Endozoicomonas sp. GU-1: one gene and its partner. The protein of the gene in region 1 interacts with the protein of each later gene in a pairwise test. Links are inferred from orthologs where the notes say so. Each region holds a gene or a part of one and is shown on either strand. Other genes may lie near its edges.

What was found.
Region 2: the proteins of O3276_RS12430 (region 1) and O3276_RS06075 interact in binary tests that used the Escherichia coli proteins (3 or more experiments, as listed by UniProt). The link is inferred for Endozoicomonas sp. GU-1 from one-to-one orthologs.

The regions. Positions count from the first base shown.
Region 1 is NZ_CP114771.1:3,033,984-3,046,086, forward strand. What follows is about bases 1-2,949. They hold O3276_RS12430 (ATP-binding cassette domain-containing protein), read right to left. Parts: upstream 2,467-2,949; coding sequence 535-2,466; downstream 1-534. Other genes in these bases: O3276_RS12425 (cell division protein ZapB), read left to right, coding at 273-506; O3276_RS12435 (hypothetical protein), read right to left, coding at 2,684-2,949. Also shown: more of O3276_RS12435, read right to left, coding at 2,950-3,376; O3276_RS12440 (hypothetical protein), read right to left, coding at 3,984-4,568; O3276_RS12445 (BamJ family beta-barrel-assembly machinery protein), read left to right, coding at 4,939-5,622; rsd (sigma D regulator), read right to left, coding at 5,687-6,157; O3276_RS12455 (hypothetical protein), read right to left, coding at 6,619-7,539; O3276_RS12460 (glutamate--cysteine ligase family protein), read right to left, coding at 7,476-8,195; O3276_RS12470 (hypothetical protein), read left to right, coding at 11,359-11,985; O3276_RS12475 (WD40 repeat domain-containing protein), read left to right, coding at 12,025-12,103. UniProt on the Escherichia coli protein: Genetic data indicate it may be involved in ribosome assembly or function.
Region 2 is NZ_CP114771.1:1,476,594-1,489,172, reverse strand. Bases 5,045-8,469 are described here. They hold O3276_RS06075 (2-oxoglutarate dehydrogenase E1 component), read left to right. Parts: upstream 5,045-5,434; coding sequence 5,435-8,269; downstream 8,270-8,469. Other genes in these bases: odhB (2-oxoglutarate dehydrogenase complex dihydrolipoyllysine-residue succinyltransferase), read left to right, coding at 8,408-8,469; O3276_RS06080 (succinate dehydrogenase iron-sulfur subunit), read left to right, coding at 5,045-5,062. Outside these bases: gltA (citrate synthase), read right to left, coding at 74-1,366; sdhC (succinate dehydrogenase, cytochrome b556 subunit), read left to right, coding at 1,801-2,205; sdhD (succinate dehydrogenase, hydrophobic membrane anchor protein), read left to right, coding at 2,199-2,567; more of O3276_RS06080, read left to right, coding at 4,358-5,044; more of odhB, read left to right, coding at 8,470-9,646; lpdA (dihydrolipoyl dehydrogenase), read left to right, coding at 9,750-11,189; sucC (ADP-forming succinate--CoA ligase subunit beta), read left to right, coding at 11,311-12,477; sucD (succinate--CoA ligase subunit alpha), read left to right, coding at 12,477-12,579. UniProt on the Escherichia coli protein: E1 component of the 2-oxoglutarate dehydrogenase (OGDH) complex which catalyzes the decarboxylation of 2-oxoglutarate, the first step in the conversion of 2-oxoglutarate to succinyl-CoA and CO(2).

The DNA of each region.
Region 1 (12,103 bases):
ATGAAACTTCATTCGGAATGGGCCCACAAGGCAACAGATTGCTCTGCTTTAAAATGCATGGTTCTGATACCGATAAATTCAACTACCGGTAAATTCAACGATTATCTTGAATTAAACCTAGTATAGTCAGGCTTTACTGAAGTATTCTTAATAGCGGTGAACTCTTGTGATCAAAACCGTGATCAAAACCGATAAAAACGTGCTATCGTAACTTTCCGCAATAGTGCAAACTATTAAATACTTTTCACAGACCTCTCGGTGCAAATGTCGTTATGTCTATTGAATCCCTAGGCCAGCTTGAATCAAGACTCCAGAACCTGATTGACAAACTGGAACTGTCAAGAATGGAAGTAGAAGACCTCAGGTCTGCTAATACCCGCCTTGAAGAAGAAAATATCCAGCTTAAGCAGGAACTCAGCGCATGGGGTGACCGTGTGAGTGCTCTTTTGGGTAAGCTGGATATCGTAACAGAGGAAGAAGCCAGCGAGCAGGAAGCTGTCGCATAAAATTATGGGGCATTCCTGCCCCACAATTTTATCCGTTGGTTTCGGCGTTTTCGATGGCCTCCAGGGCTTCCATCCATGCTTCTTCTGTTTCCAAGGCCTGCTGTTTAAGTGCTGTTTGCCGGGTTAGCAGCTCTTTCAATTTTTCTTTGCCGGTTTCTTCGTAGATCAAAGGGTCAGAGAGCCGTTCTTCAACCTGCTCAAGAGACGCTTGCAGGTCTTCCAGCTGACTTTCCAGTTGCTCCGCTTTTTGCTTCAACGGCCTTAGTGCTTTTCGCCTTTCAGCCTCCTGCCGTCGTATGTCTTTCTTCTGTTGTGCGTTTTGTTGTGAAGAGCCAACCAGTTCCCCACCATTCTCTTCGCTTCTGGTGCTTCGCGATTCATTACGTTCCTTAGAGCGAAGGTGAACCAGCCATTGGCTGTAGTCATCCAGATCACCTGAATACTCTTCCATGCGGCCATCATGAACCAGATAAAGCTCGTCCGTGGTGCTGCGAATCAGGTTTCGGTCATGGGAAACCAGAATCACCGCCCCCTCAAATGACTGTAAGGCCATGGTCAGGGCCAGACGCATATCAAGATCAAGATGGTTGGTTGGCTCATCAAGCAGCAACAGGTTTGGCTTCTGCCAGCCAATGATCGCCAGGGCCAGTCTCGCTTTCTCACCACCGGAAAACCCCTGAATCGACTCCAGTGCCTTATCCCCATGAAAACCAAACCCGCCAAGAAAGTTTCTCAACGTCTGCTCTTTGGCCTCCGGCGAAAGCCTTTGCAGATGAAGCAGAGGGCTGGCATTGAAATCCAGACTCTCCAGCTGGTGCTGGGCGAAGTAGCCAATGCTTAAGTGCTCTCCCAGATGGACCTTGCCGGAAATCAGTGGCAATTCCCTGGCAAGCGTTCTGATCAGGGTGGACTTACCAGCGCCATTCGCACCAAGTAGCCCGATACGGCTGCCAGGTTGAATATTGATGCTGAGTTTTAATAACGGCTTATCACCATAACCGAGTTCAGCCGTATCCAGTACCAGTAACGGTGCAGACATCTTATCGGCTTCCGGAAAGGCAAAAGAGAACGGTGAATCCACATGGGCCGCTGAAATATCTTCCAGCCTTGCCAGCGCCTTCAGGCGACTTTGAGCCTGCTTGGCCTTGGTCGCCTTGGCCCTGAAACGTTCAACAAATTTTTCCATATGAGCCCGCAGTTTCTGCTGCTTCTCAAAGGCAGCCTGCTGCTGTTGCAGTCGCTGTGCACGCAGATGCTCAAAAGCTGAATAGTTGCCACGGTACTGGAACAGTGTCTGATGTTCTATATGGAGTGTGTGATCCGTAATGGCATCGAGGAAATCCCGGTCATGGGAAATAACCAGCAACGTTCCCGGGTATCGCTTGAGAAAGTTTTCCAGCCAGACAATGGCATCAAGATCCAAATGGTTGGTGGGTTCATCCAGTAACATAATGTCTGACGGGCACATCAAGGTCTTGGCCAGATTCAGACGCATCCGCCATCCACCGGAAAAGTCGCGGACATTTTTTTTCAGTACCTGGTGATTAAAGCCCAATCCGTGCAACAACTGTTCTGCCCGGGAACGGGCTGTGTAACCATCGGCACTTAGCAGTTGCTCATGGAGATCGGCCAGTTTTTCGTGCTTTCCTGCGGCTTCTGCCTCAGTAATCGCCTGCTCTATCCGGCGCAGCTCAATATCACCATCCAATACATAATCCACGGCATTTCGGTCCAGGACATCAATTTCCTGAGCCATATGCGCCAGTCCACGGCCCTTATCAAACGCGAGTTCACCTTTATCTGGTTGCAAATCTCCGGTAAGCAACGCAAGCAGGCTTGATTTGCCACACCCATTAGCACCCACAAGGCCAACGTGCTGACCGGAATGGATAATTGTTGATGCATTCTCCAGAAGGAGCTTGCCAGACCTTAAAAGGCTGATGGAATTCAATGTGATCATTGACATGGTCTAATTATGGACGACCGATCAGACCAATAATAAAGGAGAGGCCTATCGTGACGCCGGAAAAAACATACTGCTACCTGCAAGAGAATATCATCGAAGCAGCAAGGACTGGGTGACGGTATAAACCGCCAGCTCAGAGAAGGCAAAAAATTCTTTGAACAAAAAGCCAAATCTCAGTTCAATTTATCTATAGTAACTCCCAAGGAAAGGATTAATTAGTGCTTTCGTTCGTTTGATTCATGCCCAGCATCCTTGTTGCTACAGGGTTTACCGTTGCAACCGATTGCAATTGATTGACTCTCTGGTTTCTCTCCATGCGAGCCCTATTACGCTCCCTGCGGCGTTGCCTTTGGTGCTCGGCATAAGCAGGGTCATTCTGTTGGCGCTCCCGTTGGCGCTGCCTATACTCCCTTTCACGCTCCCTTTGGCGTTGCCTTTGGTGCTCGACATAAGCAGGGTCATTCTGGTGACGCTCCCTTAGGTGCCGCCTATACTCCCTTTCACGTTCCCTTTGGCGCTCTGCGTAAGCAGGGTCATTCTGGTAACGCTCCCTTTGACGCTGCCTATACTCCCTTTGACGTTCCCTTTCGCGCTCTGCGTAAGCGGCATCATTCCGATAACGTGCCCTTTGCAGCTCCCTTTTGCGTGCCCTTTCACGCTCGCCGTAAACAGGATCACTTTGGCGGCGCGCCGCCTGGTATGTACTTTGTTGCCTCCTCTGGAACTGTGCATAAGCAGGGTCATTTTGGTAGCGCTCCCTTGCGCGTTCCCTTTGTTGCTCCCTTACGTGATCTGCATAAGCAAGAGCATTCTGGTTGATATCCCGCCGGGGCACTGAGTCAGGCCTGCCCTGCCCATGCTCCCCTTGGCCCGTGGTAGCTGAATTGACTAATGCTTTTGCCAAACTCGATAAATCCGTTCTGCACAGTGGACAGGTAGTCCTATTTGCGAATTGTTTTTGTGCAATGAGAGAATTTTTAAGGCAATCAGTGTGAAAGGTGTGTTTACACACGCCAGTGATGAGAGTAGCCACATCTCTGCCGAAGGCCATAAGGCAGACAGAACATTTTTCTGCTTCCGAGCTGCTTGTCTGGATCGTGAAAGGGTTGATTCCATCAATCATGTTAATACCCTTTTGTTTTATTCTGTTCAGACTGTATTTGCAGATTTTAGTTCCCGATAATTATTTCAAGAAAATAGCGTGTATGAATGCTATTACCGTAACAGCTATCGATCAGACTCATTTTAAATCAGGGCAAAGATCCAAAACCTATCAGCCCAGGTACTTTCATCATGAGTCTTTGTCCCAGCCACAGTTTTGCGTTGGTTCCTGGTAACTGCTTTCACTGAGGTATCGGGTTTGAGAAAGATTAAATGACAACTGTCTTTCAATGCGGACAGGTAACTCAGAGGAATCGAATATCCGGGCTAAAGAGGAGAAAAGAGTGAATATACAAAAATAATAAGGGGGAATAGAATTCCCCCTTTAGAGCTTCGAGTTACCAACTATATTACTTTTTCTTAGCGGGGGACTTTTTTGCAGCTGCTTTTCTGGCTGGAGCCTTCCGCTTGGCAGCTACTTTTTTGGCTGCTGGCTTTTTCTTAGCGGCCACTTTCTTTTTAGCTACAGGCTTCTTCTTAGCCACAACTGCCTTTTTGGCTGCTGGCTTTTTCTTGGCAGCTACTTTCTTTTTAGTGGCAGGTTTCTTCTTTGTTACTACTTTCTTCTTGGCCGCTGGTTTCTTCTTAACAGCCACTTTTTTCTTGGTTACTGTCTTTTTCTTGGCTGCCGCCTTTTTGACGGTGGCGTTCTTCTCAGTAGTTTTCTTCTTTACCGCTACCTTTTTCTTGGCAGTGGCTTTTTTAGCAGTGCTTTTTTTAGCAGTGGCTTTCTTGGCACTGGCCTTGGCCTTTTTCAAGGCTTCTTTGGCTTTTTCCAGCTTTTTCTTCAGTGCGTCGATTTCTTTTTCCCACTTTTTCACCATGTCGACCTTTTTAACGGTCTTGCTGGCAGTGGTTTTTTTAGCAGGAGCTTTTTTAGCAGCAGCCTTCCTGACAGTGCTTTTTTTAGCTGCAGTCTTCCTTGTTGCAGGCATTGGGTCGTCCCTCGTTTTAATTTAACCAATCTACTAGTAGTTAGTACATCGTAATAAAAACTGAATAATTTATACCCAGTTTTAATTCCAACATAGAGTGCTTATTCGTCATCTGCAAATTTTTTTTTAGCTTTCTCTCTGTTTTTTTCTAATTAAATTCCATTTTCCTAAAACAGATAGATAGAAGAGGACGTTTATTTTTCATATTCATTATCTCGAAAAACACTTTAAATAAGGCACTTTTTCATTACACAACCCTCGTCCGGGGTTGCCAAAAAACCAATTTACTAAATGATAGGGCTCAGAGTTACCTGTACTGAAAAGACTGTGCCAAAACGCAGGATACAAATTTATCAGAAAGAGTGTAAATATGATCTTCAAAGCACTTGCCAGCGTTACCCTGTTCTCTTACTCACTGTGTTCATTTGCCGCTCTGGAAACAGACAGTGACAAATTAAGCTATAGCCTCGGAGTGTCTATGGCAGAGCAACTGAAACAATTTGATGGGATCAATGTTAACGCCGTTATCCAGGGGGTAGAGGATAATCTTGGCAACCAGATTTTACAGCTGTCACAGGATGAAGTCACCTACTTTATAGATTTAGCGCAGGTGCAAAAGAACAACCTTGAACAGGTTCAGTACCAGGCAGCAGCGCAAGAGAGCCTGGAAAAAAGCCAGCTTTTTATGACAGAAAACAGCAAAAAACCAGGCATTGTTGTGCTGGACAGTGGTTTGCAGTACCGGGTACTCACAAAAGGTACTGGCATCAAGCCATCCCTTACTGATCAGGTCACCGTTCACTATGAAGGCCGCCGGATAGACGGAACCCTTTTCGAAAGCTCATACACTCGAAACCAACCTGCCACTTTCCAGTTAAACCGGGTTATCGCGGGCTGGACAGAAGGAATACAGAAAATGCCTGAAGGTTCTACCTGGGAGCTTTTTATTCCCTCGACTCTGGCCTACGGCTCCAGCGGTATTCCCGGAATCATCGGACCTAATGAGGCAATTATTTTCAAGGTAGAACTCAGGGATGTGAACAAAAGCAGTTAACAATGAAATGAGGACAAAACGACTGTATGGTCTAAATACAGTTTGTCCTCATCTGATCTGAACATCATGATCCCGTGAGCCTTTCCCGGTGGGATTCATGCAGAGTTTCTATCATTTTATCTTCAAGACTGAAACGTTCTGCCAGCGTTTCACCTAATTCCGATACAGCGCCCTGGAGTTTCTGCAGCGAGCTGATTGATTCACAACTGTCATTAAATTTCAAACATCTTGAGGTATTCTCTTCAAGCTTTGGCAGCACCGTATGAGCCAGCTCAACGCCCCCATCATTAAATTCCCGGGCTTCCTGAATCAACTGCTCGTAAACCTCAAAGTGACCAGCTGACGCATAATCCACCAGAATCTGGCACAGTTCCTTTAATTTACTGACTACCGGACGCTTGTCATCATCAAATTGATCCATTCCATTGATGGAGCAGTAAAGGACGATCAGCTCCTGACGCTCGTTGAGCCAGCGATCAATAATTTCTGATACACCTCCCCAACGTTCTTTAGCCGTTTGGCAACCCTCCAGCATGATAGACAGTTCCTCTTTAACAATTAGATCTCTTCTGCGTGAATGGGGACCTCGTAAGCGCCTTTGTCAGGCAGCTCAGATGCTAGGTTATGACAGTGAATTTTTTGCGGCAAGCGTTTATTTTTCAAAACACAACACAATTTAAATTGCAAGTTTTGCAGGAACGTTATGAATACAATGGTTTCAGGGAGTTTTCATGGTAGTCCAACAACTTTTTCAACTAAAAAAAAACCATTTAATTAAAAAAAATTATTTTAATTACCAGATTCTGATACTAGTTCAGATACTGCTGGCCGCATCCTGATTTCATCCAGATAAAAGCAACTTTCCAAAGTCTGATTTAAAGATGGAGCCGGGTACTGTCTATTAATTTCTACCACCCTCACTGCCACGCTCTCATCTCAGACATTCGCCAGAGAGTCCTTTCTACCGGCGACTGACTAAAGGCAATGGTTCAGGAACTATTCTGCCGCCTGATATTCCTGCAGGAATGTATCAAAGTCACGGCTATCATTGTTTTCTGTTGCCAGCTGATCAGCAACAGAGCGCTGGGCTAGCTGTTCAAAGTAGGCTATTCGTTCATCGCTCAGATCATGCTCAGAGAAGCGTTTGGAGTGCTTTTCCGATAAAGACATCATCAACTCAAGATAACCGGAATCTCCAGCTTCAAGGGCATTAAGCACCTGCGCAGAAGGGGTTAAAGCGGCATCTTTCAGTTTTTCTCTTTGCGCACACAGGCTCTCAACAAACGTTGATGATTCGTTTGCCTGGTCAAGAATCTCAGCAATGGGAGACATGTCATCCAGCAGCTGTAGCCCCCAGCTCTGGAGCAGAACAGGCTGCCCTTGCTGTCTTAACTCGACACCCGGGCGGCGGCCTTCTGTAACCGCTGTTTTGAAATTATTGCTGACCTCATCACACTCATCGGCATGAATAGGATTGCTGTTCTGCAACGAACAGTAGACCAGGAAAACATCCAGAAAATGGGCATCCTGCTCACTCAGTCCCATTGGTTCAAAGGGGTTGATATCAAGGCAACGAACCTCAACATATTCAACGCCTTCGTTGCGCAGGGCGGTCACTGGTTTTTCACCGGAACGGGCAATCCGCTTTGGGCGAATGGTGCTGTAATACTCATTCTCTATCTGCAACAGGTTGGTATTCAGTTGCAGGTATTTGCCGTCTTGCTTCAGACCAATGGCTTCATAGGGAGGGTATGGTGTGCGAATGGCGCTGGAAAGGCTGTCCACATACTCTTCCAGTGTGTTGTAACAAATATTCAGGGAAGACTGGGCGTGATTGCTGTACCCCATATCGCTCATACGTAACGACGTCGCATAAGGAAGAAAAAGCGAGTCTTTATCCAGCGCCTGCAGCCTGATTGAACCCCGCCATCGGCAAAAAAACTTCGGCTAACAGCCGGAGAGGCCCCAAACAGGTACATTAGCAGCCACGAGTAACGCAGAAAATTCCGGATCAGGGAAAAATAACCCGCTGACCTGAAGTCCTGAGCGCTGATCTCCTCTTGTCCGGAGGACTGCTGTAACAGGGCCCAGAACTCTTCTGGCATAGAGAAGTTATAGTGAATACCGGCAATGGTTTGCATTGGCTTGCCATAGCGATGCCAGAGCCCTTCACGATAAATACTTTTCATTACCCCGATATTGGAACTCCCATACTGCGCGATAGGAATACTGCCATCCCCTTCCAGCAGCGGCGGCATACTGCCGGCCCAAAGGAACTCTGCTGCCATACTCTGGCAGGTATACTGGTGCAGCTGCTCAAGAAAGGAGAGCGTATCGCTGATGCGGCTGTGCACCGGCGTTATGAACTCAAGCAGTGCTTCAGAATAGTCAGTGGTGATATAAGGGTGGGTTAATGCACGCCCCAGTTTCTCAGGATGATTTTTCCGGGAAAGACGAGCATCTGAGGTAACCCTGAGACTTTCACGCTCAATACCATGGCAGATGCCATGAAGAACCGAATGGTTAGCACTGGACTGGAAAAGCTCCAGACGATCCTGATACTCAGTAGCCAAGGTACAGATCCAATAATAATTATCTATAACATTCGTTCAGAGAGATGATTCCTATTGGCAACACGGGTACCCGCGACCACGACACCATGAACGAACTCTCATAAGTACTCAGCTTCAAACCGGGCAAGACAACCTGAATGAGCCTGATAAAATAGTAATCAGCTTAGCAGCTGACCACCGCCTGAGGTTGTCGCAAAAGACAGATCAACGGCATTTCCGGAACAACGAAGGTTAATCATTCCTGGCATATTACGTTTTGGTCCAGGAGCCTGTGCTTGTGCGACAGCCTCGTCCTGTCGTCCATATAATACCAGCCTGAATTGTCTAAATCCCCTAAAAAAAAACCAGACAAAGGCTTGTCTGGCTTTTTTCGTTGGCAGGCAAACATCGCCGTTAACAGTGTCTTTGCAGACACTGTCAAAACCGGCTTTTTCTCTGAGTTTGTTTACTTGCGAAGTTGTTTCGCATTGGCAAACAAGTCGGCAAAAGTACCACCTGAATCCTGCTTTTTACCACGATTTCCGGACTGACCGGCTTTCTGTGGCTTGCTGCGAGCTGCAGGCTTTTCGGTTCTGGCTTGCCGTGGTTGCTGGCGAGCTTCAGCACGCTCTTCGGCCTTATCCGACATCCGCAAGGAAAGCCCGATACGCTTACGTGCAACGTCCACTTCCATGACTTTGACCTTAACGATATCGCCGGCTTTTACCACTTCGCGGGGATCTTTAACGAAGTTTTCAGACAATGCGGAGATATGCACCAGACCATCCTGATGGACGCCAACATCCACAAACGCACCAAAGTTTGTCACGTTGGTGACCACGCCTTCCAGTTCCATATTCAGCTTCAGATCGCGGATATCTTCAATGCCATCCTTGAATTCGGCGGCTTTGAAATCCGGACGCGGGTCACGACCGGGCTTATCCAGCTCACTGATGATGTCGGTAACGGTGGGCAGACCAAAGGTTTCGTCGGTAAAGTCCGCCGCATTCAGGCCCTTTAAGAAAGCCGAGTCCCCGATCAGGGCTCGCACATCCCGGCTTGACTGGTTGGCAATCTTCTCTACCACCGGATACGCCTCGGGGTGAACGGCAGAACTGTCCAGAGGGTTATCACCATTCATTACTCTCAGGAAGCCTGCGGCCTGCTCGAAGGTTTTAGCACCAAAACGGGCCACCTTTTGCAGATCCTTACGACTTCTGAAGGCACCATTTTCATTGCGATAGGCAACGATGTTGTCAGCCAGAGTGCGATTAAGGCCCGATACGCGTGCCAGCAGGGCGCTGGAAGCGGTATTAAGATCAACACCTACTGCGTTTACACAGTCCTCAACCACCGCTTCCAGAGAGCGGGACAGATTGATCTGGCTGACATCGTGCTGGTACTGGCCCACCCCGATGGATTTCGGCTCAATCTTCACCAGTTCGGCCAGAGGGTCCTGTAAACGACGGGCGATGGATACGGCACCACGGATAGAAACATCCAGGTCCGGGAATTCACGGGCGGCCAGTTCAGATGCAGAGTACACGGACGCACCGGCTTCGCTGACCACAATTTTGGTCAGGCCCAGTTTTGGATAGCTGCGCATCAGTTCAGCAGCCAGGCGGTCCGTTTCACGGGATGCCGTGCCATTACCGATACTGACCAGCTCAACCTGATGAGTCAGACAGAGGGTGGCCAGAGTGCCAAGAGCTTCCTTCCATTTCTTCTGGGGAGCATGGGGATAAATAGTCGTATGCTCGACCAATTTACCCGTACCATCCACCACGGCAACCTTCACACCGGTTCTCAAACCGGGATCCAGACCCAGGGTTGGCCTGAGGCCAGCAGGCGCTGCCAGCAGCAAGTCTTTCAAGTTCTTGGCAAAAACCTTGATGGCTTCATCTTCAGAGTTTTCGCGGATGCGAGTCATTAACTCGGTTTCCAACTGAGACAGCAGCTTAACCCGCCAGGTCCAGCGCACCACATCCTTCAACCAGTCATCCGCCGCCCGACCTTTATGCTCAACTTTCCAGAAGTCAGCCACCAGCTTTTCACAGGGATGGGTTTCACGTCGGTCTTCCGGCTCTTTGGCGAGGCGGATGTTAGCCTGCAATACCCCTTCATTTCGTCCACGGAAGATGGCCAGCGCCCGATGGGACGGAGCAGTTTTCAGTGGCTCATCGTGTTCAAAGTAATCCCGGAACTTGGCACCTTCCTCTTCTTTACCCTCAACGCCACGACTGCTCAGGATACCTTCATTCCAGAGCAGCTCACGCAACTGACCCCAGCAGCTCGGCATCCTCGCTGAAACGTTCCATCAGGATATAACGGGCACCTTCCAGAGCCGCCTTGATATCCTCTACGCCCTTATCTGCGTCAACAAACGCCGCTGCTTCCACCTCAGGCTCTTTTTCCGGGGTATCGAACAGCAGATCGGCCAGAGGCTCCAGACCCGCCTCACGGGCAATCTGAGCCTTGGTACGGCGTTTGGGCTTGTAGGGAAGGTAAAGGTCTTCAAGACGGGTTTTGGTCTCTGCAGAGCGGATATCTTTTTCCAGTTCAGGCGTCAGCTTATCCTGTTCGGTAATGCTCTTCAGAATGGCTTCACGGCGCTCTTCCAGCTCTCGCAGATAACGAAGACGTTCTTCCAGCGTTCTCAGCTGAGTATCGTCCAGACCTCCGGTGACCTCTTTTCGATAACGGGCAATGAAAGGCACCGTAGAGCCATCATCAAGCAGCTGTACAGCACTGGTGACCTGTTCAGGTCTGGCACCCAACTCTTCAGCTATACGCTGGGAGATACTCTGCATAAAACACACTCATCATGGGAATCAAAACAATAGGACAGTTTCCAGAAAATGCTCAGAAACAGCACCATTTCAGCATCCAGCCGGTAATCAATGTCTATCTTTACCTGAAAAATTCAAGCCATAAAGACACGCTAATGACCAGAGAAAACCCGGAATTATAACGAAACTGAACCATTTGTATGCAAACAAACATTCACAGTACCGGAAAATGGCTATGGCAGGAACTTTTTCCCTGTTTACTGATCTACAGCTCAAATACTGATGACTCAGACAGGCAGCAGCATGACGAGTCATATTCCCGAGTCAAATATCCATTGGATGCTACTGATCAATGGTCCTGTAAATTCACTTTGCGGCAATATACCGGAGTTATTATGGAACCATCAGCACAGAGTCACTTCAGCGGTTCGCCTGGTAACGCCACCACAAGGAATTTGGCAGAAGACCAACAGGCGTTAATTAACGGTCTGGAGCCAGTATCCAGGTTAGTGGCTAAATTTAACAAAAGTATTTCCGAAGTCCCTGCATCCAAACAGACTCAATCGCTCAAACGGTTGAAACTGGATTTACCACCCGGATGGGTAGCCATCACAGATACAGATATTGGTGATCGTAAACCGAACATTGTCAGGCTGATTTTTTCCACCAGTTATGTTTCGCCAGACGCCAGTGTGGCCGATGCATCGCAACCCCATGAACAGCCCCATACCGGGATGATACCGGGCGATAGTCGTATTGAGCCTGGCTCTGTTACCCCCCGGAAGAGTGACATTTTTCAATGCCGGACAAATCGCCTTGAATTCAAACTGAAGGCCAGCTTTGGTTGTTATATTCAGGAGGTCAGTATCAGCCCAACGGGTAAGAATCTGTTAATCACTGGTTGCGACAGCTTAAGAGATTACAGTCTGAGAACCTGGCGACAAGATCCGGATGGCAACTGGTCGAAGAACGGGAAGATCGAGGGTTCCCAAAAGATTTTTGGTCAGCTAAACCCGTCATAAGATACGCTTCTGAGCCTCTGTGACGATGGCGATGTCAAAGTGAGCACGCTGAATAATGATGGCTGTTGGGAGGAGGTAGCGGCACTTGCACACAACCCACTTGAAAAAAACCATCCGC
Region 2 (12,579 bases), 1.6 Mb from region 1 along the record:
ACAAAACGAAATTTTTATCCTCAATTTTCTGCCATCCTCGCTTCGGGCGCTATTCTCGGACAGCCTCCTAGGATTAACTGCGATCAGTTACAGCTATGTAGTCACGTTTTGTCTCACCGGTGTATAGCTGACGAGGACGCCCGATACGATAATCACCGCTGATCATCTCATGCCAGTGGGCAATCCAGCCCGGAGTTCGACCGGTAGCAAAAATTACCGTGAACATCTCCGTTGGAATACCCAGGGCCTTGAGAATAATCCCGGAGTAAAAGTCCACATTGGGGTAGAGCTTCTTCTTGATAAAGTACTCATCCTCCAGGGCGATTTTCTCCAGACGTTTGGCAATCCGGAACAGAGGGTCATCTTCAAGGCCCAGTTCCGTCAGCACTTCATCGCAGGTTTGTTTCATTACTTTGGCGCGAGGGTCAAAGTTCTTGTAAACACGGTGGCCAAAGCCCATCAGGCGGAATGGGTCGTCTTTGTCTTTTGCCTTGGCAATGTACTCATCAATGTTGGCTTCATCCCCAATCTCGTTCAGCATCACCAGCACTGCTTCATTGGCACCGCCGTGAGCAGGCCCCCAGAGGGCAGCGATACCGGCAGCAATACAGGCAAATGGGTTGGCTCCCGAAGAGCCTGCAAGACGAACGGTGGAGGTGGAGGCATTCTGTTCATGGTCCGCATGGAGCAGGAAAATGCGATCCATTGCCTTGGCCAGAACAGGCTTGACTTCATACTCTTCACAGGGTGTGGCAAACATCATATGGAGGAAGTTGCCACCGTAGCTCAGGTCATTGCGTGGGTAAACAAACGGCTGGCCAATGGAGTATTTGTAGGCCATGGCAGCAAGCGTAGGCATTTTGGAGATCAGGCGATAGGCACAGATTTCGCGATGCACTTCATTGGTGATGTCCAGTGAGTCGTGATAGAACGCCGACAGGGCTCCGACAACACCACACATAACCGCCATTGGGTGAGCATCACGACGGAATCCGGAAAACAGATCGCTCATCTGTTCATGGAGCATGGTGTGACGCATGATGGTGTTTTCGAACTTTTCCTTTTCCTGGCGGTTTGGGAGGTCTCCATAAAGCAGCAGGTAACAGGTTTCCAGATAATCAGACTGCTCAGCCAGCTGTTCTATTGGATAGCCACGATGCAGGAGGATACCTTTGTCGCCATCGATGTAAGTAATTTTCGACTCACAGGATGCAGTGGAAACAAAGCCCGGATCGTAGGTGAACAGACCGTTGGAAGTCAGCCCCCTGACATCAACAACATCCGGCCCGAGAGAGCCTGAATAAATGGGTAACTCCAGTGTCTGGTCCGTGCCGTCAATGGAGAGTAGAGCTTTCTTGTCAGCCATTTATGGCCTCCTGTCATGCCGTTTGGTCTCGTTATAGTTACTTTAGATGGATACTTTTTACAAAATGAAGCCGGAAAAAATCACAAATAAAGCCGGGAGTCTGTTTAAAAAATATTCAGATTAGTTGTAAGTAGCTCCCTTTTACGGTTTGACCACTATAGAGACATAAATTTTTTTGTCAAACGAACTGATTATGAATGTAATCCGTAACAAATCTATGAAAAACGGCTTGGTCTTTTAGGGGTAATTGCCTAACGGGGTGAGCAATTGTAATTACCTGTTAGAGTGTATATACTCCGATCCCGAAGCCGTAAGGGTTGGTTCTTCGGTCCACCGGCTTTAAATTGAGGGGAAATCGTATATTTCGCATTTAGCGTTTCTCCACTTGCTTGTCGTAGGGTCCAGAGAACCTGGATGTTCTTGCTGATTCTGCTGTGTACGCCACCGAGCGTTGGGGCAAAAGAGTGAATAGCAAAAGACCTGTCAATCTCGATATAACAACAATCAAATTACCCCTGCCTGCATACACTTCGATATTGCACCGCATATCGGGTGTCATCCTGTTTATTGGTTTGGGTTTTCTTCTGTATGGACTGGAATTGTCGCTTGCTTCCGAGGAGTCATTTGACGCCCTCAAGGCCTTGCTGTCAGCTCCCCTGGCAAAATTCATAATCTGGGGTATTTTGTCTGCCCTGATTTATCATTTGATTGCCGGAGTGAAACATCTGTTGATGGATATGGATGTGGGTGATGGCAAGGAGTCTGGAAGTCTCGGATCTATTGTGACTCTGGTTCTTTCAACAGTGCTGATTATCCTTGCGGGGGTTTGGATATGGTAACCAATATCACCAATTTGTCCCGCAGTGGGCTTTATGACTGGATGCTGCAAAGGCTGACGGCAGTGGTTCTTGGTGTCTATTCAGTGTTTCTACTGGGCTACCTGGTTATCAATCCGGATCTGCAGTATGACCAGTGGGGTGAGCTCTTTGATGAAACCTGGATGCGGATTTTTACTCTGCTGGCGTTGATCTCTATTCTGGCTCATGCATGGATCGGTATGTGGACGATCACCACTGACTATTTTAATGATCGCGCTTTTGGCAGTAAGTCCGTCCTTATCCGTTTTCCTTTGCAGGTTGTGTGCTTTATTGCCCTGTTCAGTTATGTGATCTGGGGCGTGCAAATTCTTTGGGGGCTTTAACCGATGTCAGCACTTCGTACCCTGACCTATGATGCCATCGTTATAGGTGGTGGGGGAGCAGGCATGCGTGCCGCGCTCCAGCTTACCCAGGCCGGAATTAAAACGGCCTGCGTCAGTAAAGTATTTCCTACCCGTTCTCACACGGTATCTGCCCAGGGTGGTATCACCTGTGCTATTGCCAGTGCCGATCCTAAAGATGACTGGCGCTGGCATATGTTCGATACTGTGAAAGGCTCTGACTATATTGGTGACCAGGACGCTATTGAGTATATGTGTTCGGTGGGTCCACAGGCGGTTTTCGAGCTGGAGCATATGGGCTTGCCATTCTCCCGGACTGAAGAGGGACGAATTTACCAGCGTCCGTTCGGAGGTCAGTCAAAAGATTTTGGTAAGGGTGGTCAGGCCGCCAGAACCTGTGCAGCGGCAGACCGTACTGGTCACGCACTGCTGCACACCTTGTATCAGGCTAATCTGAAGGGCGGCACAACCTTCCTTAATGAGTGGTATGCCGTTGATCTGGTGAAGAATCAGAAAGGTCAGGTTGCCGGTGTTATCGCCATTGATATTGAAAGTGGCGAAACCGTTTATATCAAAGCAAAGGCCACAGTCATGGCCACCGGTGGTGCAGGTCGTATTTACGCTTCCACTACCAATGCCCTGATCAATACCGGTGATGGTATCGGTATGGCTTTGCGTGCCGGATATCCGATGCAGGATATGGAGATGTGGCAGTTCCATCCTACAGGTATTCATGGTGCAGGTGTCCTGGTAACAGAGGGTTGTCGGGGCGAAGGTGGTTACCTGATTAACAGTGAAGGCGAACGCTTTATGGAGCGTTATGCGCCAAACGCCAAAGACCTTGCTGGCCGGGATGTCGTTGCCCGTTCTATGGTTATCGAGATTCTTGAAGGGCGTGGTTGTGGTCCCAATAAGGATCACGTTCTGCTGAAGCTGGATCATCTCGGTGAAGAGACTCTGAACCTGCGTCTGCCCGGTATCTGTGAACTGTCTAAAACCTTTGCACATGCCGATCCTGTAAAAGTGCCGGTACCTGTGGTGCCCACCTGCCATTATATGATGGGTGGAATTCCCACCAATGTTGGCGGTCAGGCTCTGCGTCAGGATGGGGCCGGTAATGATGAAGTGATTGAAGGCCTTTATGCCTGTGGTGAGGCGGCCTGTGTTTCTGTTCATGGTGCCAACCGTCTGGGTGGTAACTCTCTGCTGGATCTGGTGGTCTTTGGTCGCGCTGCTGGCCTGCAGATTGAGAAAAACCTGAAAGATGGCTTTGACTCTGTGGACGCCTCAGAACAGTGATGTGGAAGCAGCCTTGTCACGACTCGATCGTCTGAACAAATCAAGCAGTGGTGAAAGCGTTGCCAAAGTGCGTGCTGACTTGCAGAACACCATGCAGCTCTATTTTGGTGTGTTCCGTGAAGGTGAGAGCATGCAGAAAGGTCTCAAGCTGCTGGATGAGCTGGGTGAGCGCCTGGCCAATCTTCATCTGGAGGACAAGAGCCAGGCATTCAACACCGCCAGGGTTGAAGCACTTGAGTTGGAAAACCTGTATCAGGTGGCTTATGCAACAGCTGTTTCCGCCGAGGTCAGAACAGAGTCCCGTGGTGCTCATGCCCGTAATGATTACCAGGAGCGGGATGATGAAAACTGGCTGGCGCACTCGCTTTACTCACCGATTGATCAATCAGTAAGTAAGCGTGCTGTTAACTTTGCTCCGGCAACCATGGAGGCATTTCCTCCCAAGGCAAGAAGCTACTGAGGGAGAGAGGCTTATGAAGGTAAGTATCTATCGCTATAACCCGGAAGCCGACAAAAAGCCCTACATGATGGACTTTGATGTCGATATCCCGGAAGGCCGGGACCTGATGGTTCTGGACGTTCTGAATCTGATTAAAGAGCAGGATCCAACGCTGGTTTACCGACGTTCCTGTCGAGAGGGTGTTTGTGGCTCCGATGGCTTGAGTATTGGCGGTACCAATGGTCTGGCTTGCATTACCCCTTTGTCAGAAGCTGTCAGGGGAAATAAGCTGGTCATTCGTCCACTGCCCGGGTTGCCAGTAATCAGAGACCTGGTGGTTGATATGAGTCTGTTCTACAAACAGTACGAAAAGATCAAGCCATACCTGATTAACGATACGCCAGCGCCAGCCATTGAACGGCTTCAGTCCCCGGAAGACAGGGAGAAGCTGGATGGGCTTTATGAGTGTATTCTTTGCGCCTGCTGCTCAACAGCCTGCCCTTCCTTCTGGTGGAACCCTGATAAATTTGTTGGTCCTTCCGGCCTGTTGCAAGCTTATCGTTTCCTTGCCGATAGCAGGGATACAGCGACAGAGGAGCGTCTGGCAGATCTTGATGACCCATTCAGTGTTTTCCGTTGCCGGGGGATCATGAACTGCGTCAATGTCTGCCCCAAAGGCTTGAACCCGACACGGGCTATTGGTCATATCAGACAGATGTTGTTTAAGAGTGCAACATAGTATAGTTGTTGGTCATTCCAGCCTGTCTTTGCTGGTTGGTGGTAAAAAGGTACCCCTGTAAACCGGGGTACTCAAGAACCATAAAGCTGAAAAGTCAGCTATGCTCTGTCAGGAGAGTGCAGGCGACCTCTGACAATACAAAGCCTGTAATTGAATATATTTTTAAACTAAATAAATTGTGCTGCTGCCATCCGGAATTATGGGGCCGCAATAGCTTGAACCAGCAGGGGCGGTCGGAAAACATCCGACCCTATCTGAGGGGGATCGTTCACTGACTGCCTATCGACATCATCAGTGACCTCTGTTTTCAGCCAGTCAGGCTTGTCAAAGCAGATTTCCCGGGATAAGCCCCAGACTCACGGGGTAATGATCATGCAAGAAGGTGTAATGCAGCGGATGTGGAGTTCTTCCCACATTGCAGGGGGAAATGCTGCATACGTCGAGGATATGTACGAACGCTATCTGCGCGATCCCAACAGCGTAGAAGTACAGTGGCGTGACTATTTTGAAAAGTTGCCCCCGGTAAGTGGTGGTGGAGCGGATGTTCCACATTCTACCATCCAGGAAAATTTCATCCTTATGGCGCGTCAGCGTCAGACTACCCGCCCGATTCAGACTTCATCGGTTTCCAGTGATCATGAACGCAAGCAGGTTCAGGTTTTGCGTTTGATCAGTGCTTTTCGGATTCGCGGTCATCAGCAGGCTGTTATCGATCCTCTTGGTGTGATGAAGCGGGAAGAGTTTCCTGATCTATCCCTGGCATACCACGGTCTCAGTGAAGCGGACCTGGATACCGAGTTTCATACTTCAACGCTGTTTATTGGCAAGGAACACGCTTCTCTGCGGGAGATATACGATGCCTTAAAAGCCACCTATTGCCAGTCAATTGGTGTTGAATATATGCACATTCCCCAGACAGAAGAACGCCGCTGGTTTCAGAGTCGTATGGAAAGTGTTCGCAGCCGCCCGGAGGTAGGAGTAGAAGCCAAGCTGCACTTGCTGGAACGATTGACTGCAGCGGAAGGTCTGGAAAAATACCTGGGGACCAAGTTTCCCGGAACCAAACGGTTTGGCCTGGAAGGTGGTGAGTCTCTGATCCCCATGCTGGATGAGATTATTCAGCGCTCCGGCTCCTATGGTTCGAAGGAGCTGGTGATCGGCATGGCTCACCGTGGCCGCTTGAACGTACTGGTCAATATTCTGGGTAAGAAACCCGGAGATCTGTTTGACGAATTTGAAGGCAAGAAGCTGGTTGAACGTGGCTCCGGTGATGTGAAATACCATCAGGGCTTTTCTTCCAATGTGATGACGCCGGGTGGTGAGGTACATCTTGCCCTGATGTTTAACCCATCGCATCTGGAAATTGTTACCCCGGTGGTTGAGGGTTCAGTCAGAGCCCGTCAGGATCGCCGAAAAGATTCAGTGGGCAACAAAGTAGTCCCAATTGCCATTCACGGTGATGCCGCTTTTGCGGGGCAGGGGGTTGTGATGGAAACCCTGCAGATGTCCCAGACCCGTGCCTATAAAACCGGTGGCACCATCCATATCATCATTAACAATCAGGTCGGCTTTACCACCAGTTTCCGCGAAGATGCCCGTTCGACAGAATACTGTACCGATGTTGCCAAGATTGTCGGGGCACCGATCCTTCATGTTAACGGTGATGACCCTGAGGCGGTTCAGTTTGCCACCAAACTGGCCCTTGATTACCGCATGGAGTTCCATAAAGACATTGTTGTAGACCTGGTCTGTTACCGTCGTCGCGGGCACAATGAGGCGGATGAGCCTTCCGCCACTCAGCCGATGATGTACAGCAAGATTAAATCCCACACGACCACCAGGGATCTTTATGCCAAGGTTCTGCTGGGCGAAGGTGTGATCAGTGAGGCGGCTGATAAAGAGCTGGTAGAGAGTTTCCGTAATGCCCTGGACAACGGTGAGCATGTGGTCAAGGCCCTGGTGAAAGAGCCTAATAAAGAGCTCTTTGTGGACTGGGCTCCCTATCTTGGTCACGAATGGACCGCCCGCCATGATACCCGTGTCGCTGTGGGAACACTGCAATCATTAGGCCAGAAGCTGTGTGAAATTCCCGAAGGTTTTGTGCTGCAGCGGCAGGTCAGCAAGATCGTTGAGGATCGTCGCAAAATGGCGGCAGGAGCCCTGCCGATTAACTGGGGGTGTGCTGAACTGCTGGCCTATGCGTCACTGCTGATGGAAGGCAGTGAGGTTCGAATTACCGGGCAGGATGTCGGTCGGGGAACTTTTTCTCACCGCCATGCGGTATTCCATAACCAGAAAGATGGCTCGACTCTGGTGAACCTGACCAAACTTTCCCCGGAGCAGCCACGGTTCCAGATCTGGGACTCATTCCTGTCCGAAGAAGCAGTTCTGGCTTTTGAGTACGGCTACGCAGCAACAACGCCCAATGCACTGGTTATCTGGGAAGCTCAGTTTGGTGATTTTGCCAACGGTGCCCAGGTGGTTATTGACCAGTTTATTTCCAGTGGCGAGCACAAGTGGGGGCGCCTGTCAGGCCTCACCATGCTGCTGCCCCATGGTTATGAAGGTCAAGGACCGGAGCACTCATCGGCAAGGCTTGAGCGTTTCTTGCAGCTGTGTGCCGAACACAATATTCAGGTTTGCGTTCCGACAACGCCAGCCCAGGTGTTCCACATGTTGAGACGGCAGATGCTGCGTCCGCTGCGTAAACCGTTGGTGGCATTTACCCCCAAGAGTCTGCTCCGTCACAAACAGGCCACCTCCTCACTGGAAGAGCTGGCAGAGGGCAGTTTCCGGACGATTATCCCTGAGGTTGACGGTCATGAGCCATCAGCGATCACCCGGATGATTATGTGCTCAGGAAAGGTCTACTATGACCTGCTGGAAAAGAAGAGAACGGAAGGGCTGACTGATACGGTGATTATCCGCATTGAACAGCTTTACCCATTCCCTCAGGACGATCTGGATGAACTCATTGTCAGTTATCCAAACCTGAAAGATGTGGTCTGGTGTCAGGAAGAGCCAATGAACCAGGGGGCGTGGTACTGTAGTCAGCATCACATGCGTCGCTCAGTTGTCGTTCATCCGAATAAAACAATGAGTCTCAAGTACGCAGGGCGCGAAGCATCAGCCGCTCCGGCATGTGGCTATATGTCAATACATGCCCAGGAACAGCAGCAATTGGTAAATGATGCTTTCAGCATTTGAATAATGATAATTTACTGCTCATGCTGAGCAGTAATATTGGTTAAACGGCCAGCAGGTACTATTTATCGATCTGGCCAGAGCGTTTAACACAGTTTCTGTGAATAACGCTCAAAGGGGCAAAGACGCAAAGGATCAATAATGGCCACAGAAATTAAAGCACCTACCTTTCCTGAATCCGTTGCTGATGGCACCGTTGCAACCTGGCACAAGCAGCCCGGTGAACAATGCCATCGGGATGAACTGTTGGTTGATATCGAAACCGATAAAGTGGTTCTTGAAGTTGTGGCACCGGCAGATGGTGTTTTGAGTGAAATTATCAAGCCTGAAGGTGAAGTTGTTCTCAGCAGTGAAGTGGTTGGAATTTTCCAGGAGGGGGCTTCTGCTGGCACCGCCCCGGCTGAAGCTTCAGCCACTCCGGCATCTGCACCGGAAGCCATTAAGGAAGAGCCCATTCTTAATCCTGCAGCACGCAGGATGGCTGATGAGAAAGGCCTTGATCCTGCAGTCATTCCCGGTACTGGTAAAGGTGGTCGTGTAACCAAGGAAGATGTGGTTCGTCATGTTGAAGGTGGTGCTCAGGGGGCACCAGCCCCGGCGGTTGCTGCCACTCCGGCAGTGTCCACGGCTGCTGCACCAGCACCTCAGGTCGAGGCAACCGCACCGGTGTTTGCCGGTGAGCGTGTAGAGAAACGGGTACCCATGACCCGCCTGCGAGCCAAGGTTGCCGAGCGTCTGGTTCAGGCCCAGCAGAATGCGGCCATGTTGACTACTTTCAACGAGATCAACATGAAACCGGTTATGGAGCTTCGTGCCCAGTACAAAGATGCCTTTGAGAAGCGTCATGGCGTACGACTTGGTTTTATGTCTTTCTTTGTCAAGGCCTGTGTTGAAGCGCTCCGCCGTCATCCAGTGGTCAACGCCTCTATTGATGGCAATGATATTGTCTACCATGGCTACCAGGATATTGGTGTTGCCGTTTCCAGTGATCGCGGGCTGGTAGTACCAGTGCTTCGTAACACCGAAGATATGAGCCTTGCTGATATTGAGGCAAAGATTCGTGAGTTCGGTAAAAAGGCAATGGATGGCAAGCTCGGCATCGATGAAATGACCGGTGGAACGTTCACCATTTCCAATGGCGGTGTATTCGGTTCACTGTTGTCAACGCCCATCCTGAATCCACCACAGTCGGCCATCCTGGGAATGCATAAAATTCAGGAACGTCCCATGGCGGTTAACGGCAAGGTTGAAATTTTACCCATGATGTACCTTGCCCTGTCCTACGACCACCGACTGCTGGATGGCAAGGACGCAGTCACCTTTCTCGTGACCATCAAGGAACTGCTGGAAGATCCGGCCAGAATGCTTCTGGACGTTTGATTCCGGATTGTACCGGGCAGCCTTATTTTTTCTATTAAGCGGTGCTGCCCATTATTGACTTGACCCGTATACCTTGTTTTATAAACCGTTTTGGAAATAACTTATGGCAAATCAGTTCGACGTGGTAGTTATTGGCGCAGGCCCTGCCGGTTACGTCTGTGCTATTCGTGCAGCCCAGCTGGGGCTGAAAACTGCCTGTATCGAGAAGTGGTCCGATGACAAGGGCAAGGCCAAACTGGGCGGCACCTGCCTGAATGTTGGCTGTATCCCTTCCAAGGCCCTTCTGGATAGCTCCCACAAATACATTGAAGCCAAGGAAGATTTTGCCAGGCATGGCATTAAGCACAGCGGTGTAGACATCGATGTCCCAGCCATGCTTGCCCGTAAGGACAATATTGTGAACCAGCTGACTACCGGTGTTACCGGTCTGTTCAAGGCAAATGGTGTGAGCTTGCTGGAAGGTGCCGGTAAAGTGCTGTCTGGCAAGCAGGTTGAATTAACCAGGGCTGACGGTTCTGTCGAAGTGGTTGATGCTGCCAACGTGGTGATTGCCACCGGCTCCCGTCCCATTGAAATTCCCCCCACACCGCTGACTGAAGGCCTTATTGTTGACTCTACCGGTGCTCTTGAGTTTCAGGAAGTCCCGAAGCGTCTCGGGGTTATTGGTGCCGGTGTTATTGGTCTGGAACTGGGGTCTGTCTGGGGAAGGCTCGGTGCTGAAGTGGTTGTCCTTGAAGCCCAGGATAAATTCCTGGCCCTGGCTGACCAGCAAATCGCCAAAGAAACCCAGAAGATTTTCAAAAAGCAGGGACTGGACATTCGCCTGGGTGCACGGGTGACCGGTTCTGAAGTCAAGGGTAGCGAAGTTGAAGTTACCTATCAGGATGCCAATGGTGATGAACAGAAGCTGACCTTTGATAAACTGATTGTTGCTGTCGGTCGTCGCCCCTATACAGAAAACCTGCTGGCTACTGACTCCGGTGTCAATCTGGATGAACGCGGTTTTATTTTCGTTGATGATAACTGTGCCACTGACGTTCCCGGCGTTTATGCGGTTGGAGACGTGGTCCGGGGCCCGATGCTCGCTCATAAGGGCAGTGAAGAAGGCATTATGGTGGCAGAAATCATTGCTGGTCAGAAAGCACAGATGAACTATGACCTGATTCCTTCGGTGATTTATACTCACCCTGAAGTGGCATGGGTTGGTAAAACCGAAGAAGAAGTTAAGGCCAGTGGTGACGAGTACAAAGTGGGTACCTTCCCGTTTGCCGCCAGTGGTCGTGCGCTGGCTGCCAATGATACCCATGGCATGGTCAAGGTGATTGCCGACAAGGTAACGGACCGTATTCTTGGCGTTCATGTTGTGGGCCCAAGTGCAGCCGAGTTGGTGCAACAGGGGGTTATTGCCATGGAGTTCGCTGCCAGCAGTGAAGATCTTGCGCTGACCATTTTCTCACACCCAACCCTGAGTGAAGCGCTGCACGAAGCAGTTCTGGCGGTTGATGGCCACGCTATCCATATTGCCAATCGCAAACGTCGTTAAACGTATCTTAAGGGGAGCGGTCAGGGTCGACTTGCTCCTTTCTTCATAGACAATATCCAGGGATATGGTTTGACGAGAAACTTAAAAACAACGCTCAAATAAGAAAGAGGGCCGCGTCAGAATGAATCTTCATGAATATCAGGGCAAACAACTCTTTGCCAAATATGGACTGCCCGTCTCTCAGGGCGTCGCCGCAGATACGCCAGAGCAGGCCGCTGCTGCTGCCGATGAAATCGGTGGTAATCAGTGGGTGGTTAAGGCTCAGGTGCACGCCGGTGGTCGTGGTAAGGCGGGTGGTGTGAAACTGGTCTCCAGCAAAGACGAAATCCGCGCGTTCGCCGAGCAGTGGTTAGGTAAAAACCTGGTCACTTATCAGACCGATGAAAATGGCCAGCCGGTCAGCAAGATACTGGTTGAAAGCTGCACTGATATTGATCAAGAGCTTTATCTTGGCGCTGTTGTTGATCGCGCAACCCGTCGCATCGTGTTTATGGCCTCCACTGAAGGTGGGGTTGAAATTGAGAAGGTGGCGGAAGAAACACCGGAAAAAATCCTCAAGGCGACCATTGATCCCCTGACCGGTGCCCAACCTTATCAGGCCCGTGAGCTGGCTTTTAAACTGGGTCTGGAAGGAAAGCAGATCAAGCAGTTTACCCAGATTTTCCTTGGTCTGGCGAAACTCTTCCAGGAGTGTGACCTTGCCCTGCTGGAGATCAACCCGCTGGTAATCACCAAAGAAGGTGACTTGCACTGCCTGGATGCGAAAATCAACATTGATAGCAACGCCCTGTACCGTCAGCCACAGTTGAAAGCCATGCATGACCCTTCCCAGGAAGATGCCCGTGAAGCCCATGCCGCTGAGTGGGAGCTTAACTACGTCGCACTGGATGGCAACATTGGCTGCATGGTGAATGGTGCAGGCCTTGCCATGGGCACCATGGATATTGTCAAGCTGCATGGCGGTGCGCCTGCCAACTTCCTGGATGTTGGTGGTGGTGCAACCAAAGAGCGTGTCACCGAAGCCTTCAAGATCATTCTTTCCGATGACAGTGTGAAAGCCGTTCTGGTCAATATCTTTGGTGGTATTGTCCGCTGTGACCTGATTGCTGAAGGTATTATCGGTGCGGTTAAAGAAGTCGGCGTTGAAGTTCCTGTCGTGGTTCGCCTGGAAGGCAACAATGCTGATCTGGGTGCACAGACCCTTGCCAACAGTGGACTTGATATCATCGCGGCCAACAGTTTGACCGAGGCTGCCCAACAGGTAGTTAAGGCAGCGGGGAACCAGTAATGAGCATTTTAATTAATAAAGACACCAAAGTTATCTGCCAGGGGTTCACCGGTGCCCAGGGGACTTTTCACTCCGAACAGGCCATTGCTTACGGCACTTGCA